3 regions of the Dietzia sp. PP-33 genome follow, and region 2 is predicted to be linked to each of the others. Evidence: riboswitches for the same ligand, from Rfam matches in the RefSeq annotation. Region 2 holds a riboswitch; each other region holds the start of a gene.

Region 1 (5,627 bases), on a different contig from region 2:
GCGGTTGTTGAACATCTCGCCCAGCAGGACCCACACCGCCGGGCCCCACGACATACCGAAGAACACCACGAACCCGTTGGCCGCGATCAGCGCGATCAGACCCTGGGTGTCGCCGAGCTGGGGTGCGAGTTCGCCGTCCGGGCCGGTGCCCATGGTGGAGGTGCTGAACATCCAGGCCATCACGGCGAGCGAGACGGTCATGCCCGCCGACCCCGTGATGAGCAGCTTGCGGCGACCGATCTTGTCGATCAGCGCGATGGCGATGATCGTCACCACGATGTTGGTGACCGAGGTGATGACGGTCTGGGTGAGCGCGTTCTCCTCCGTGAAGCCGACCGACTGCCACAGCGTGGTGGAGTAGTAGAAGATCACGTTGATGCCCACGGCCTGCTGGAAGACCGACAGGACGATGCCGATCCACACGATCGGCAGCAGGTTGGTGCCGGTCGGCGTGAGCATGTCGCGCCACGACCGCTTCCTGTCCTCGCGGACGGTCGCCCGGATCTCCTTGATCCGGTTGTCGATGCCGCCGGACTGGATGGTGCGCAGGACGTTCCTGGCCTCGCCGACCAGTCCCTTGGCGAGCAGGTAGCGGGGGGACTCGGGGATCATGAGCGCCAGGACGCCGTAGGTCACCGCGGGGATCAGCTCGGTCCAGAACATCCAGCGCCAGGCCTGCACCCCCAGCCAGAGTTCCTCGATCGCGCCGCCGGCCACGCCCGCGAGCCAGGCGTCGGAGAGCAGGGCCACGAAGATGCCGGAGACGATCGCGAGTTGCTGGAGCGAACCGAGTCGGCCGCGGATCGACGGCGGGGCGACCTCCGCGATGTACGCGGGCGCTATGACGGAGGCCGCCCCCACGCCCAGGCCGCCGATCACCCGCCACAGGATGAGGTCCCAGGGGCCGACGGCGAACCCGGACCCGACCGAGCTGATGGTGAACAGCACCGAAGCCAGGATCATGACGCGGGTGCGCCCCCAGCGGTCGGCGAGACGACCGGCGAGGTACGCGCCGGCGATGCAGCCGAGCAGCGCCGAGGAGACGGCGAACCCGGTGAGGCCGGGGCTCATCCCGAAGGTCTCCTGGACGGCGTCCACCGCGCCGTTGATGACCGCGGTGTCGAAGCCGAACAGGAAGCCGCCGAGCGCGGCCACCAGGGAGATGATCACCACTCGGCCGGTGTGGAAGGACTCCTCGTCGGAACTCTTCGACGAGACGTTCTGTGTGGACATGGCGTACCCCGCTCCCGGACCGGTCGGACGTCCTGCCGTTGGTGAAGGGAGCGTAGGCCCGTGACGAATGTGGCGCAAGTCACACGCCTACGGCGCCGGTTGTGGCGTACGGACCCACGGAGCGAGAACACGTTCTAGGCTCGAGAAGTCTCGTCGTCATACCGAAAGGGCCACCACCGTGAGCGCCTCCCCCGAGCAGATCCGAGCCACCGCAGATTCGTACATCGCAGGGTTGATCGCCGGCGACCTCGAGGCCGTGCTGGACCTCTACGCCGAGAACGCCACGGTGGAGGACCCGGTCGGGAGCGGCACCGTCCACGAGGGCAAGGCCGCGATCCGCGAGTTCTACTCCTCCGTGGTGGCGCTGAAGATCGACGCCGAGGTGCTCGAGGCGAGGGTGTGCGGTGACGACCTGCTGTTCAACTTCGAGATCACCACCCACTTCGACGCCGACTCCAAGGCGACGATCAACGTGTGGGACCTCATGACCCACGACGAGCAGGGCAAGGTCCGCGCGATGCGCGCCTACTGGACCCCGGAGAACATGCGCTGACCCCGGGGCTGGCCCGGGCCGCCTACGAGCCGCTCTGGCTCCCGGCGCCCTGGGGCACGTTCTCCGACGGCTGCACCACCACGAGGCCCTGGCCGCCGAACGCCAGCTGGAACGTCTCGCCGCTACCGCCACGGATCATGGACTTGATGCCACCGGTGTCGACCTTCACGTCCATCGTCACCCCGGCCGTCCACAGGACCACGGCCTGAGCGTCGGCGAAGGTCGGCGCGGAGGCCACGTCGAGTGCGACCGGCTGGCCCTTGCTGGTCACTGCCACGAACCCGGTTCCGCGCAGGGAGACGTTGTACAGACCGCCCGTCATCAGGGCGCTCTTCGCGGCGATGCGGTGGATGTCCCACTGGATCCCTTCGGAGAACGCCAGGACGCTGGCCCCGTTGACCGAGATCATGTCGTTCTCCAGGTAGAGCACCTGGATCTCCGAGGCCTGGTCGGCCAGGAACAGCTCGCCCTGCCCGGTGCACCGCATCAGAGGGACGCCCTCCCCGGTCGCGGCGGACTTGAACATCTTCCCGATGCCGCCGCTACCGGCGTTCTCGAATCCGATCCGTCCCTGGTAGGCCACCATCGACCCGGTGCGGGCCATGACGGTCTGGTCGCGGACCGTCACCTTGAGCAGCTTGGAGTTCTGCAGGGCGAACGGGCGGTCGGTCTGGGTCTCGCGCGCGGTCTGGAAGAGGTCCCCGTGGATCATGAGGCAGACGCTACGCCTGCTGCACTAATCTGAGGCCATGATCACCGCCATCGTCTTTGTCCACGCCGAGACGGCGCGCATCCCCGAGGTCGCCGAGTCGATCGCCGAGATCGACGGGGTCTCCGAGGTCTACTCGGTCACCGGCACCATCGACCTCATCGTGCTGGTGCGGGCCCGCCGGAACGAGGAGGTGGCCGAGATCGTCTCGGACCGTCTGAACAAGGTGCCGGGCGTGGTGGACACCGAGACGCACATCGCGTTCCGGGCGCTGTCCAAGCACGACCTCGAGGCGGCGTTCTCCCTGGGGTACGACGAGTAGGCACCGGCCTGGTGTCCCGGGTGCCCCCGGTGTCCCCCGTGCGCCGGTGTTCCAGGGAGGTGCCGCCACGGCCTGCGCCACGGATGTGCATACTGACACCACGACTAGCTGAACTCTCGGAAACGCAGGGGAAGACCGGTGGGAATCCGGCGCTGACCCGCAACGGTGTGTCGTCACCCTGGTGACGACGAGCCCGATTACCTGCCCGGGGATTCGCGACTCCACGTCAATCGCCGCGGTCTGCGATCCGGAGTCCTGCACGGTCGGCGACCGTCGTCGACGGTCGCCCACCTGCGGGTCTCGTGTGTTCGCGGGCACACGACACGATCCGAGGTCTGATCATGTTCCGTCGCCAGTCCAGGTCCACCATCGCGCTCGCCGCGCTCCTCGCCACAGGGGTCCTCGCCGCCGGCTGCTCCCGCGGCGAGGCGCAGGAGAGCACCGCCACCGGGGAGGCGTTCGCCGAACCGGTCACCATCAGCAACTGTGATCGGGACACGACCTACGAGGCGCCACCCCAGCGCATCGTCACCATGAACGCCCACGTCACGGAGACCCTCGTCCAGATGGGTGCGGGAGACCGGATCGTCGGCCGGGGATACGACGACCGTGAGGACGTCCTCCCGGAGGTCGCCGAGGAGCTCGAGGCGATACCCGGGCTGGCCGAGGAGTATCCCACCTGGGAGCAGATCGTCGATCTGGAACCGGATCTGGTGGTGGCCGGCATGCGCAGCGCGTTCGACGAGAAGGAGGGCCGTAGCCGAGACGCCCTGGAAGCCGCGGGCATCGACACCTTCCTGTTCTCCGAGTACTGCGGCGAGGGCTTCCCCGACGTCAGCATGCTCGAGACGGACTTCTCGCAACTCGGTCGCGTCCTCGACCTGGAGGACGGTGCCCGGGCGCTCACCGACGGGATCGTCGACCAGATCGAGGCGGTCCGTGCCACGCTGGACGAGGCCGGCATCCCGGGGACGCCCACGTTCTTCTACGACAGCGGCGAGGCGGAACCGATGACGATCGGTGGCGTCGGCATCGGCCAGCTGATCGGCGAGTACGCCGGAGCGGACAACATCTTCACCGAGGGCGAGCGCCCCTACCTCAAGACGACGTGGGAGATCCTCGGCGAACGCCGGCCCGAGGCGATCGTGGTGCTCGACTACGGCGCCACCAGTGCCGAGGACAAGATCGCCTACCTGCGCAACCAGCCCATCATGTCCACCACACCGGCGATCAGGCAGGACCGCATCGTGGTGGTGCCCCTCGCCGACTTCTTCGAGAGTTCCCGGATGGCGACCTCGGTCGAGACCATCGCCCGCGAGCTCTACCCCGCCGCGTTCGGGGGCTGACATGGCGACGGTCGTCCACGACGGTTCCCGTCGGGTGCGCGACGACGCGCCACACGGTCCACCGGCCCGGCCCCGCCCCCCGGCCCGGCGCCACGTCAGGCGGCCGCTGGGCGTCATCCTCATGCCGCTGCTGGCGCTCCTCGCCCTCTCGGTGGCGGCGGGGGTCTCGCTGGGGTCGGTGTCGATCCCCCTGGGGGACGTCTGGGCGATCGTCGCCCACCGTCTGGCCCCGGGGTCGTTCACGCCGTGGTGGTCGGACGCGCGCGAGGCGATCGTGATCGAGTCCCGGCTCCCGCGCGCCCTGATGGCGGCCGCGGTGGGCGCATCCCTCGCGGTGGCCGGTGGCGTCGCCCAGGCGGTGACGCGCAACCCCCTGGCCGACCCGTACCTGTTGGGGGTGTCGTCCGGGGCCGGCTTCGGTGTCGTCCTGCTCACCGTCCTGGGCGTGGGTGCCGGGGTGTGGGGCGTGTTCACCCTCCCGATGGCCGCCTTCCTCGGTGCCCTCCTGCCGCTCGCCGGGGTCATCCTGGTGGCGCGACGCGCGCACGACACCACCGCCATCGTGCTGGTGGGTGCGGCCCTGACGATGGTGTTCTCGGCACTCAACACCTTCACGTTGCTGGTGCTGGGCGACGACCACCAACTGGGCACCGTCATGCGCTGGCTCGCCGGCGGGTTCGGTGACGCGGGGTGGACCATGCTGCTCGCCCCGGTCACCATCCTCGCCGTTGCCGGGACCGTCGTGATGGTGTCCGGCCGCCACCTGGACCTGCTGCTGACCGGCGACGACGGTGCCACGGCGATGGGTATGAACGTCCCGCGGTTCCGCATCCTCATGCTGTTGCTGGTCTCGGCGCTCACGGCGGGTGCGGTGGCGGTGTCCGGGACCATCGGGTTCATCGGTCTGCTCATCCCGCATCTGGCGGGGTACATCACGGGTCGCACGTCCGCGCGGCTGCTCCCCACGGCCGCGGTACTCGGCGCGGTGGCCCTGGTACTGGCCGACATCGCCGCCCGGTCCGTGAGCGAGGGCGCCGAGCTCCCGGTGGGGGTGGTCACCGGCATCGTGGGCGGACCGGTGTTCCTCATCATGCTGTGGCGGCGCTACGGGAAGGCGGCCCGATGAGCTCGCTGACCGCCTCCGACGTCTCGGCTCACCTGGGGGGCCGACAGGTCCTGGACGGGGTGGGGCTGACCATCGCGCCCGGCCGGGTCACCGCTCTCGTGGGCCCCAACGGCAGCGGCAAGACGACCCTGCTGCGGACCTGCTATCGGGCGCTGCCGGTCACGGCGGGAATGGTGAGTCTCGACGGCCGGGACATCACCTCACTGCGCAGGCGGACCCTGGCCCGCGCGGTGGGCGTGAGCACGCAGGAACCGGTCTCGTTGGGCGGGGTCACGGTCCGCGAATCGGTGCGCCTGGGACGGACCGTCACCCGCGGACTGTTCGAGCCGCTCGCCCCG
Region 2 (5,627 bases):
GTGGGAGGGCTCGGGCAACGTCATCGCACTCGACGTACTGCGCGCGATGGCCCGCGAACCCGAGTCCGTGGCCGCGTTCGACGCCGAACTGGCCGCGCAGCTGGGCGGCCACGAACTGTACGACCGGCACGTCGGGCGGGTGCGCGGGCTCATCGGTCGCGCCGCCGGCGACCCGGACGCCGCCCCCGGGATCGCTCGCCGGCTGGTGGAGGCGATGGCGCTGGCCCAGCAGGGCGCGGTCCTGCTGGGCCACGCTCCGGCGTCGGTCGCGGAGGCGTTCTGCCTGGCCCGGCTCGGCGACGACCGCTCGGCCGAGTACGGGGCCCTGCCCGACGGCGTAGACATCGACGCACTGGTCGCTCGCGCGTAAGGCCGGCCGGGCTGTCGGCCGACGGGGTCGGGTGGAAGAATCGACACCACCGGTTTCGGTATTCGCGCGACAGCTTATGCCTGGTGTCACACATTGTGGTCACCTGTCAAAGAGGCGTCCGATATCCATCCCTGGGGATCCGCGTATCCATCCCTGGGGATCCGTGCGAGAGGGTCTACCGGCCCGGCCCCTGCGCTGCGCTGCGCGGCACGCTGCCGATCCTCGGCGCCACGTGGACGCACTGATCGGCAGGCGGACCACACTGCCCATCACCTCGCCGAGTGGTCACAAACGTCGCTTCCCAGGAGTCGCCACCAGGGAGAATGTGAACGAAAGTGACCACTCGGCGGAGGTAGCCGCCGCCAGCGGGCCCGGCGCCGGCTAGTTCTCCAGGGCGTTCACCACGGTGAGTTCGCCGTCGGAATGCGAGACGCGGATGCGCTTCTTGTCGAGCTTGCCGACGGAGGTCTTGGGGATCTCGTGGACGAACGCGAACTTCTCGGGCACCTGCCACTTGGCCATCCGTTCGGCCAGGTGATCGCGCAGCTCCTCGACGCTCGGGTCGGGCACACCGTCCTTGACGACGATGGTGGCCAGCGGCCGCTCGTCCCACTTGGGGTCGGGGACACCGATCACGGCGGCCTCCGCCACGGACGGGTGCTCGAGGAGGTAGTTCTCCACCTCGACGGACGAGATCCACTCGCCACCGGACTTGATGATGTCCTTCGCGCGGTCGGTGAGCTGCAGGAACGCCTCGGGCTTGATATACCCCACGTCGCCGGTGCGCAGCCAACCGTCGTCGAAGGAGTCCGAGGCGTCCACTTTGTAGTAGCTGCCGGTGACCCACGGGCCGCGGACCTCCAGCTCGCCGACGGACTCGCCGTCCCACGGCAGGGCCTGGCCGGAATCGTCGACGATACGGGCCTTCACGCCGGCGATGAGTCGGCCCTGCGTCATGCGGAGCTCGAACTGCTCCTCCTCCGGCAGGGAGGCCTTCGGGCGGGACAGGGTGCCGATGGGCGAGGTCTCGGTCATGCCCCACGCGTGGACGATGTTGATCCCGTATTTGTCCCGGAACTTACGGATCAGCTCCGGCGGGCACGAGCTGCCGCCGACGACCACGGCGCGGAAGCTCGACATGTCGATGGGGTGGTCCACGCTGTACGCGTCCACGGCCTGCCAGATCGTGGGGACGGCGGCGGCCAGCGTCGGACGCTCGGAGGCGATCATCGCCGCGAGGGGCTCCGGCTGGAGGAAACGCTCGGGCATGATCAGCGACGCGCCCACCATGAAGGCCGCGTACGGCAGCCCCCACGACATGGCGTGGAACATCGGCACGATCGCCAGCACGTTGTCGTCAAGCGAGATGTCCATGCCGTCGGACATGCACACCTGCATCGAGTGGAGGTAGATCGACCGGTGCGAGTAGACGACGCCCTTCGGGTCGCCGGTGGTGCCCGAGGTGTAGGCCATCGCGGCGCCGGAGTTCTCGTCGACCTCCGGCCAATCGAACTCGGTGGACTGGGCGGCAAGGAGCGCGTCGTAGTCGTGCACCCGGACGCCCTCGGGAGCCTCGAGGTTCGCGGCGCCCCCACCGGTGACGATCACGTGCTCGACCGTCGAGAACCGGGGCAGGAGCGGCTGCAGGAGCGGGATCAGGCTCGGGTCGACGATCACGACCTTGTCCTCTGCGTGGTTGGCCACGAACTCGAGCTGGTCCGGGAACAGCCGGATGTTCAGCGGATGCAGCACGGCGCCCATGGACGGGATCGCGAGGTAGGCCTCCAAGTGCTCGGAGTTGTTCCACTGGAATGTGGCGACCCGCTGGTCACCGTCGACCCCCAGGGAACGCAGCGCGTTGGCCAGCTGCGCGGCGTGCTTGCCCAGATCGCCGTAGGTGATCTTCCGTGGTCCCTGATCGGTCCAGGTGGTGACGACCGCATCGGAGTGGACGGTCGCACCGAACTGCAGGATCGTGCTGATGTTCAACTGCTCCGGCATCATCGTGCTCTTAATGAGGGGCTCCTTGATCGAGGGGTGGCGTCTGTCACTCTCGTGTCGAGACTACCTGACGTCCATGACGTCCATGACGTCCTTGGGCCGTGTGGGCGATCACCCGTCGAGGTCGTCGAAGACGGTCTGGACGGTCCTCATCGCCGCGAGGGCCGCCGGCGCGCCGCAGTACCCCGAGGCGTGGATGACCGCCTCGGTGATCTCCTCGCGGGCCAACCCGTTGGTCAGCCCGCCGCGTACATGCCCCGCCGGCTCGGCGTCCGCGCGCAGTGCCACGAGCATCCCGATATTGAGCAGGCTGCGATCCCGTCGGTCCAACCCGGGCCGGTTCCAGATGTTGCCCCACACGTTCTCTGCGACCACGTGCTGGATCGCCTCCGACGCCGTCCCGGCCGCCCGATCCATGGCACGGTCGACGAAGGCGTCGCTCATCACCTCGCGCCGGGTCGCGAAACCCTGCTCGCGCAGATCCCCGGCCGAAGGCCCCTCGCCTGCAGAATTCGTCGTCGCAGTCATCTCCACGGTCCTCTCCCACTGCCGACAGGTCTCGGTAACCATCCTCCCCGGACCGACTCCATCGCCTCCGCGTGCCCTCACCCCACCTCGGTCAGACGCGGGGGCGGCTCGGACAGGGGCGGCAGCGGAGGCGCAGGATGGGCGGACGCGGCGACGGGTGGGATACCCTCGACGGGTCCGGCCAACAGCGTCGGACCCCCCGCGGCAACTCGGCGGAAGTCGGTGCGAATCCGACGCTGTCCCGCAACTGTGATCCCGTCTCGGGCGGGCGAGCCAGATCGGCCGGTACCGCGGCAGCCGTACGTACTGACCTCGGACGAAGGACGGTCGCGTGCAGCGGCCCCGGCCGCGGCCCGAGCTGTTTTCGTCCTCCGAACCACGGAGGATGCCATGCCCCACCCGACCGACCTCGGCCACTCCCCGGCTCGCCGGGCCCGCCGGTCCCGCACACTGCTGGTCGCCCTCCTGGCCGCCCCGGCGCTGGTCGCCACCGCGTGCAGCGGGTCCGCCGGCGACGAGCCGGCCCCGGCCGACCAGACCTCCGCCGCGGCGGACGAGCCACAGGCGATCGTGTCTCTGGCCCCCACCACCACCGAGATGCTCTACGCCGTCGGCGCCGGGGACAGCGTCGTGGCGGTCGACGAGCGCTCCGATTTCCCCTCCGACGCCCCGGCCACCGACCTGTCCGGCTACACGCCCAACCTCGAGGCGATCCTGGGGTACGCGCCGGACCTCGTGGTGCTCACCGACGACACCGGGGACATCGTGGCCGGCCTCGAACGCTCCGGCGTCGAGGTGCTGCAGCTGCCCGCCGCGCAGACCCTCGACGACACCTACACCCAGCTCGAGCAGGTCGGGGCCGCCACCGGGCACATCGGCGAGGCCGTCGAACTCGTGTCGCGGATGCGAGGCGAGATCGACGGGATCGTCGCCTCGGTGCCGGAGCGCGAGACCCCGCTGACGTACTTCCACGAGCTCGACGACACCTACTACACCGTCACCGACGACACCTACGTCGGCGAGATCTACTCCATGCTGGGCCTGACCTCCATCGCCACCGGTGACAACCCCTACCCGCAACTGTCCGAGGAACTCATCCTCGAGGCCGACCCGGACCTCGTGTTCCTCGCCGACGGCCAGTGCTGCGGCGTCACCCCGGAGGTCGTGGCCGAGCGGCCCGGGTGGGACGGGCTCACCGCCGTGCGCGAGGGCAGCGTTCACGTGGTCGACGAGGACCTGTCCAGCCGGTGGGGCCCGCGCGTGGTCGACTTCATGCGCGAGGTCGCCGCGATCGTGGCAGCAGTGCCCGATGCAGTGTCCGATACCACGCGGACCCCCGCGAACCAGCCCGGCTCGTGACCCACCCGTCGCCCCGCCACGCCCTGGTGCTGGGCGGGGCGACGCTGCTGCTGGCCGCGGCGGTCCTGCTCGGCACCCTCATCGGACCGGCCGGCCTCACCCCGGGCGGCGTGGTGCTCGAACTGGTGGGCCGGCTGCCGCTCGTCGACATCGACTCCGGGTTCACCGGGCGTCAGCAGGTCATCCTGTGGGAGATCCGCATCCCACGCGTGGTGCTGGGTGCGATCGTCGGCGCGATGCTCGCGATCGCCGGGGCCACCTACCAGGGCGTGTTCCGCAACCCGCTCGCCGACCCGTACCTGCTGGGGGTGTCCAGCGGGGCGGGTCTGGGCGCCACCCTGGCGATCGTGGTGGGCGGCGCGATGGGCTCGGCGATGGTGCCACCCGCCGCGTTCGCCGGCGGCATGATCGCGGTGCTCGCCACCTACACCCTGGGCCGCAGTGTCGGCGGCGGACGCAGTGAGGTCGTCATCATCCTCGCGGGCGTCGCGGTGGCGGCGTTCGCCAGCGCCATCCAGACGTTCTTCATGCAGCGCCACGACGAGACCCTGCGGCAGGTGTACTCCTGGATGCTCGGCCGCCTCACGACCAGCGGCTGGGCCGACGTGCAGACCGTGCTGCCGTACGTGATCGTGTCGGTGGCCGTGATCGCCCTGTTCCGTCGCACCCTCGACGTGATGGCGGTCGGGGACGCCGAGGCCGCGACGCTGGGTATCGCCCCGGCGCGGGTGCGCCTGGTCCTCCTCATCGTGGCGACCCTCGGTACGGCGGCGGTGGTGTCCGTGTCGGGCCTGATCGGGTTCGTCGGCATCGTCATCCCCCACGCCGTGCGGATGCTCATCGGGCCGGGGCACCGCCTGCTGCTGCCGGTGTCGCTGCTGGTCGGCGCGGCCTTCCTCATCCTGGCCGACGTCGTCGCCCGCACCGCGATGAGTCCGGCCGAGCTGCCCATCGGCGTGGTCACCGCCGCGATCGGCGCCCCGTTCTTCCTCATCGTCCTGCGTCGCAGCCGGGGGCACATATGACCACCACACCACCCAGGTCGTCCGCGCCCGCCGCCCTGACCTGCCGCGACCTGCGCGTCACCCTGGACCGCACGGCCATCCTCCACGGCATCGATCTCTCCGTGGACGCCGGATCGTGGGTGTCCCTGGTGGGCCCCAACGGCTCCGGCAAGACGACCCTGCTGTTCGCGCTCGCCGGGCTCATCCCCGCCTCCGGCCACATCGAGGTCGACGGGCTGACCCCGCGCCGGGCGGGTCGCCGCAGGGTGGCACGGACCGTGGCGATGATGCCACAGCGCCCGGTCATCCCCGAGAGGGTCACGGCGCGCGAGCTCATCGGACTCGGCCGCACGCCGCACATCGGC
Region 3 (5,627 bases), on a different contig from region 2:
TCTCGAGCGTGTGGGCCGGACAGATCCATGACGCAGCGGGGCGGTGGCTGGTCGACTCCGAATCCGCGGAGGTGCAGAACGTGACCGTCCGTCCTGACGTGGTGACAGTGGACGTGCTCGCCCCTGGCGACGTCCCCGAGCTCGATGCGCTGCAGAGAGAAGTCGACCGGATCGTGCCCTGGGGACCTTCGGTGGTGGTGGACCACACTGTCGGTCGGCGCATCGAGAGCGAGGGCGGATGAGCCCCGAGGTCACACCCAGTCGACCGACAGCGGTGAGCGGCGCCCCCACCCCACGGTCTGCAACAGCGGTTCGTCCAGCGTGAGGGCGGGGTAGCCGAGGCACAGGTAAGCCAGGGGCCGGGCGCCGTCCGGGAGCGGCACGCTGCCGGAGAGGTGGTCGGGGTCCACGAGGCTCACCCAGCCCATGCCCAGTCCCTCGGCCGTCACGGCCAGCCATAGCAGGGTGATCGCGGCGATCACGCTGTACTCGGTGGCCGCGGGGACGCTGGTGGTGCCCAGTACAGGGCCGGAGGGCGGGACGTGGCTGACCACCAGACCGACCGGCGCCTGGAGGATGCCCTCGAGACGCAGCGAGTCGTAGAGTGCGCGGCGCTCGCCGTCGAAGCGCCGGGCCTCGGCCGCGCGGACGGCCCGGAAACCCGCGTGGACGGCCTCGCGCACGCCGCGGTCCTCGATCACGGTGACGTGCCAGGGCTGACTCAGCCCCACGCTCGGGGCCACGGTGAAGACCTCGAGGAGCCGCTCGATGGTCTCGCGCGGGACAGGGGTGGGGTGGAAGTGACGGTGGTCGCGGCGCGTGGCGAGGATCCGCCACAGCGCATCCCGGTCGGGAGCACCCACTCCGCCGCCGCCGCCGCCTCTGCCGCCGCCTCTGCCGCCGCCTTCGTCGCCGTCGTCGTCACACAGGGGATCCGGGGTCATGACCGCACGAACCGGGGGCTCCACACCCGTCCGGACTCGGTGACCCGGGTGCCGGACGCGCCCACGATGAGCAGGCATTTCATGTCCACCGAGTCGCAGTCGAGCTCGGCGAGGGTCGTGACGGTCAGCGATTCCTCGGCCCGGCCCACGTCGCGGCCGATCACGACCGGGGTGGCCGGGTCGCGGTGCCGCAGAAGGACGTCGCGGGCGTCGGCGACCTGGCGCGTGCGCGAGCGCGAGGCGGGGTTGTAGACCGCCAGGACCAGGTCCGCCGCGGCGATCGCGTCCAACCGCCGGGAGATGACCTCCCAGGGCTTGAGCCGGTCGGACAGGCTCATCACGGCGAAATCAGCGCCGATGGGGGCCCCGGCCCGCGCGGCGACTGCCTGAACGGCGGACACCCCGGGCGAGACCCGCACGTCGACCCGGGAGTACAGCGGGTCCTCGGCGGCCTCGAAGACCGCGGCGGCCATGCCGAACACGCCCGCGTCCCCTCCGGAGACCACCGCCACGCGTTCACCGGATCGGGCGAGGTCCAGGGCGAGCCTGGCCCGGTCCACCTCGACGGTGTTGCCGGAGCAGTGCCGGGTCAGACCCGCGCGCTGGGGCACCCGGTCGACATAGGGCGCGTAGCCGACCACGTGGTCGACCTCGGCCAACACCCGCTGTGCCTCTGCGGTCTGCCAGTCGTCCGGGCCGGGACCCAGCCCCACCACGTGCAGCTCCCCGTCCGGGGCGACGTCGCGCACGGCCCCCTCGCCCAGCGGCGAGGGGCGTCGCCCGAACGGATCGAGCTGCCGGGAATCGCCGGGGACGACGATGAGCGAGAAGTACGGCACCGACTCGGGATCGACGTCCCGCACCGGGTGGTGCACCTCGGCGGCCGTCGAGGCACGCTCGACGTACACCGCGCCGTCGAGCCGACCGGCAGCCTCCAGCGCGCGGCGCACCGCCGGGAAGTTGCGTCCGAGCTTCATGATGATCGCCCCGTCGGTGTCCGCGAGACGGCGGGCCAGTTCGGGCTCCGGCAGCGTTCCGGGCAGGACGGTGAGCACATCGGTCTGGCGGACCAGAGGTGTGGCGGCGGCGGCGGTCGCGGCCGCGAACGCCGGTATGCCGGGCACGATCTCGGTGACGAACCGACCTGCGAGCTTGTCGTGCATGTACATGAAGGAGCCGTAGAACAGCGGGTCCCCCTCGGCGAGCAGGACCACGTCCCGGCCGGCCGCGAGGTGCTCTGCCAGCCGCTGGGCGCTGAGCTCGTAGAAATCCGCGATCGCTCCCGCGTACCCGCCGGGGTGGTCGGTGAGGCCCGTGGTCACGGGGTATTCCAGGACCTCCTCGATCGCACCGGCGGGGATGAGGTCGGCGGCGATCCGCCTGGCGTTGGAGTCCTTCCCGCGGCCGGCGTGGTAGGCCACCACGTCGGCGGCGCCGATGAGCCGGGCCGCCTTGAGGGTGATCAGCTCGGGGTCACCGGGTCCCACGCCGACGCCGTACAGCCGGCCCGCGTCGCCGGTCGCGCCCGCCGGACCGGTGCTCACTCGGCCACCTGCGCGAGGGCGTTGACCGCGGAGACCGTCATCGCGGACCCGCCGCGTCGGCCGTGGACGGTGGCGAACGGGATGTCGATGCCGTGGTCGTCCGCGAAGGAGGCCAGGGCCGCCTTGGACTCGGCGGCACCGATGAAGCCGACCGGGCACCCGACGATCGCCGCCGGGCGGGGGGCGCCGTCCAGCAGCATCTCCAGCAGGTGGAACAGGGCGGTGGGGGCGTTGCCGATCGCCACCACGGCGCCGTCGAGTCGGTCGCCCCACAGTGAGAGGGCGGCGGCCGAGCGGGTGGTTCCCATCCGCCGCGCGAGTTCGGGCACGGGGGGATCGGTCAGCAGGCACACCACGTCGTTGTCCCGGGGGAGTCTGGCCCGGGTGATGCCGGAGGCGACCATGTGGGCGTCACACAGGATCGGCGATCCGGCCTCGAGCGCGGCCCGCGAGGCCCCCACCAGTCCGGGGTGCACCTGCAGGTCGTTCACCAGATCGGTCTGGCCGGTGCCGTGCACCATCCGGACGGCGAGGCGCTCGGCATCCGGTGGGACGCGCGAGAGATCGGTCTCCCGCCGGATGGTGGCGAAGGAGTCGAGGTAGATCGCCGGCCCGTCGTCGACGTAGTCGTAGCGGCGCGGGGGCCGGTGGACAGCAGGCATCGAGTCCTCCTCGGGGTTCTCGCCCCGGTCAGAAGTCACAGTCGACGCGTCAGGCAGCGCGCCGATCCCGCGGCCAGTATCTGGCTTGGCGACCCGTCGACCGGGCCTCACAGTGGCGGAACCGCCCCGGATTCGCACCGGGTTCCTCGCCGTGGGACAGCCGGAAGTCTACGTGCGCACGGTGAGCACGCCGCGCCACGGGGTGACCACGAGCTCGGTGACGTCCCCGCCGGTGAGGCGATCGATCAACGCACGATCGAGAACTCCGTCCGGGGCCTCGACGTGCTCGATCCGCCCCGAGGAGCCGGGGACCGGGCCATACGACAGCGCAGGGGCCGGGGTGGGGAGGCGACCGTCGCCCGGGCGGGGGGCGGCGAGCGGCACCGGGAGCTCCCGCACGTGCCAGGGGGCGTCGGGACCGGTGCCGCGGGCGCGGGCGAAGTCGCGCGCCAGGCCGAGCAGGCGATCGGCGGCCTCGTCGACGGGCACCACTGCGGACCAGCTCCCGCCCACACGGAGCTGCGCGGAGTCGCCATCGAGCACCGTCAGCCCCAGGTCGCCGTCGCGGGTCACGAGATCACCGCGGCCGTCGTCCAGGACGAACAGGAACCGGCCGGACAACCCGGCCAGCGCCGGATCCGTCCGGAGGCCCGCGTCGAGCCGGTCGGTCAGCGGGCGCAGGTCCGTGCGGCCGCCGACCAGTCCGGTGAGTGGGGAGACGAGGACGTTGCGGACGAGCTCGTGCGTGGGCGCGGGAAGCAGGCCGGTCGCGACGATGGCTCCCACGACCTCGTCCGCGAGCCTCCCGTCCCGCCCGGTCGGCAGGGCCCGCAGTTGCAGGTTCGCGCGGGTCGTGACGTGCACGTCGTCGTCGCCGTATCGCGCCGCGACCCCGTGCAGCGCGGCGAGGGATTCCGGTGACACGCGGCCGCCAGGGACGCGCAGCCGGACCAGGGCGCCGTCGTCGGCGGGCCACGGGCGCAGCACTCCGGGACACATGTCGGTCCGGGTGCGGGAGGCCGGTTTGGAAACGCTCACGGGACACAGTCTGACACCCTGTTCGACGCGGCCCGGGAGTGGTAGTTTCCTAAACAATTCTTGAAGAATCGGAGTCCTGCCGTGACGTCGCACCGCGTACCCGCCCTCGTCGCCTCCCTCGTAGCCGCGGTCGCTCTGGTCGCGGCCGGGTGTTCGTCGGACTCCGTCACCCAGGCGGCCGGCACCACCTCGACGTCACCGCCGGCCGGCACCACCGCGCCACCGCCGGCCGGGTCGGTCGCCGGGGTGACCGTGCCGGACGCGTTCACCGCCCTCACGATCACTCCGATCGGGAATCCGCCGCTGCCGTTCCGGGGAACGGACGGCAGGTATCACGTCGCCTACGACCTGCAGCTGACCAACGCCACCGGGGTCCCGGCGAGCCTGGACAAGATCGATGTGGTCGACGGCACCGATCCCACGAAGATCATCGCCAGCTTCTCCGGTTCGGCCCTGATCGACCCGGAGTGCGATTTCGGTGACTGCAACCGCCTGCGTGGCCTCCCGGCCGGGGTCATCGACAGCGCCGAGATCCCACCCCAGGAGAGCCGCGTGGTGTTCATCGACTTCGCGCTGGACTCCCTCGACCAGGCCCCCGAAGCGGTGTTGCACCACGTCTACGGGACCGGTGCCGCCTCGCCGGCCTTCGGCGAGCCGGGGCCCATCGACTACCTGGCCACGCCGGTCGCCTTCTCCACGCAGACCGTGCCGGTCGTCTCGCCACCGCTACGCGGCGACAACTGGGTCGCCCTCAACGGGTGTTGCGAGCCGGGTTTCCCGCATCGCAGTTCGGTGATGTCGCTCAACGGGAAGCTGAACAACAGTCAGCGCTTCGCCATCGACTTCAAGCGCACCAACGACAGCGGCGAGTTCTACTCCGGGGACAGGACCCGCAACGAGAGCTATGTCGACTACGGGGCCGAGATCCTCGCCGTCGCCGACGCCACGGTGGTCTCTGTCCTCGACGGTATGGAGGCCAATGCACCGGGTGTCCTGCCCGCCAGCGACCCCGAGTTGGCGGCGGAGCTGACCGTCGAGAACGTGGACGGCAACCACGTCGTGCTCGATCTCGGCGGCGGGGTCTACGCGATGTACGCACACCTGATCGCGGGGTCGATCACTGTCGAACCGGGCGACACGGTGACCGAGGGGCAGGTGATCGGCGAGCTCGGGAACACCGGCAACGCCAACGCGTCGCACCTGCATTTCCAACTGATGGACGGGCCGAGCCTGCTCGAGGCGGATGCGTTGCCCTACGAATTCAGGAGTTTCGACTACCAGGGGCAGGTCCCACCGCAGCGGATAGCCGATGCAGACGACTATCTGGCCGGCACCTTCCTGCCGGAGGGTCCGCAGCAGCGGGAGGCGCGGACCGACCAGATGCCGCTCAACCTGGCGGTCGTGGCCTTCCCCTAGCCGGACGAGCGACGCCGACCACT

What was found. Region 2 has a riboswitch for cobalamin ahead of NJE57_RS15450 (ABC transporter substrate-binding protein). Riboswitches for the same ligand answer to the same signal wherever they lie in the genome.
Region 1: linked by a shared signal. The riboswitch ahead of NJE57_RS11570 (ABC transporter substrate-binding protein) and the one ahead of NJE57_RS15450 (ABC transporter substrate-binding protein) in region 2 are both predicted to bind cobalamin.
Region 3: linked by a shared signal. The riboswitch ahead of NJE57_RS13610 (precorrin-8X methylmutase) and the one ahead of NJE57_RS15450 (ABC transporter substrate-binding protein) in region 2 are both predicted to bind cobalamin.

What each region holds. Positions count from the first base shown of each region.
Region 1 is NZ_JAMYEI010000006.1:56,906-62,532, reverse strand. Features, by position in the region: gene NJE57_RS11590 (sugar porter family MFS transporter) at 1-1,233, opposite strand, end outside; gene NJE57_RS11585 (nuclear transport factor 2 family protein) at 1,412-1,786, shown strand; gene NJE57_RS11580 (AIM24 family protein) at 1,809-2,498, opposite strand; gene NJE57_RS11575 (Lrp/AsnC ligand binding domain-containing protein) at 2,536-2,817, shown strand; cobalamin riboswitch at 2,906-3,041, shown strand; gene NJE57_RS11570 (ABC transporter substrate-binding protein) at 3,159-4,163, shown strand; gene NJE57_RS11565 (FecCD family ABC transporter permease) at 4,165-5,289, shown strand; gene NJE57_RS11560 (ABC transporter ATP-binding protein) at 5,286-5,627, shown strand, end outside.
Region 2 is NZ_JAMYEI010000009.1:42,782-48,408, forward strand. Features, by position in the region: gene NJE57_RS15435 (acyl-CoA dehydrogenase family protein) at 1-370, shown strand, start outside; gene NJE57_RS15440 (long-chain fatty acid--CoA ligase) at 752-2,386, opposite strand; gene NJE57_RS15445 (carboxymuconolactone decarboxylase family protein) at 2,483-2,899, opposite strand; cobalamin riboswitch at 3,056-3,201, shown strand; gene NJE57_RS15450 (ABC transporter substrate-binding protein) at 3,290-4,258, shown strand; gene NJE57_RS15455 (iron ABC transporter permease) at 4,255-5,283, shown strand; gene NJE57_RS15460 (ABC transporter ATP-binding protein) at 5,280-5,627, shown strand, end outside.
Region 3 is NZ_JAMYEI010000007.1:213,497-219,123, reverse strand. Features, by position in the region: gene NJE57_RS13625 (TIGR00341 family protein) at 1-242, shown strand, start outside; gene bluB (5,6-dimethylbenzimidazole synthase) at 252-944, opposite strand; gene NJE57_RS13615 (precorrin-2 C(20)-methyltransferase) at 941-2,488, opposite strand; gene NJE57_RS13610 (precorrin-8X methylmutase) at 2,485-3,150, opposite strand; cobalamin riboswitch at 3,204-3,330, opposite strand; gene NJE57_RS13605 (nitrite reductase) at 3,319-4,188, opposite strand; gene NJE57_RS13600 (M23 family metallopeptidase) at 4,270-5,604, shown strand.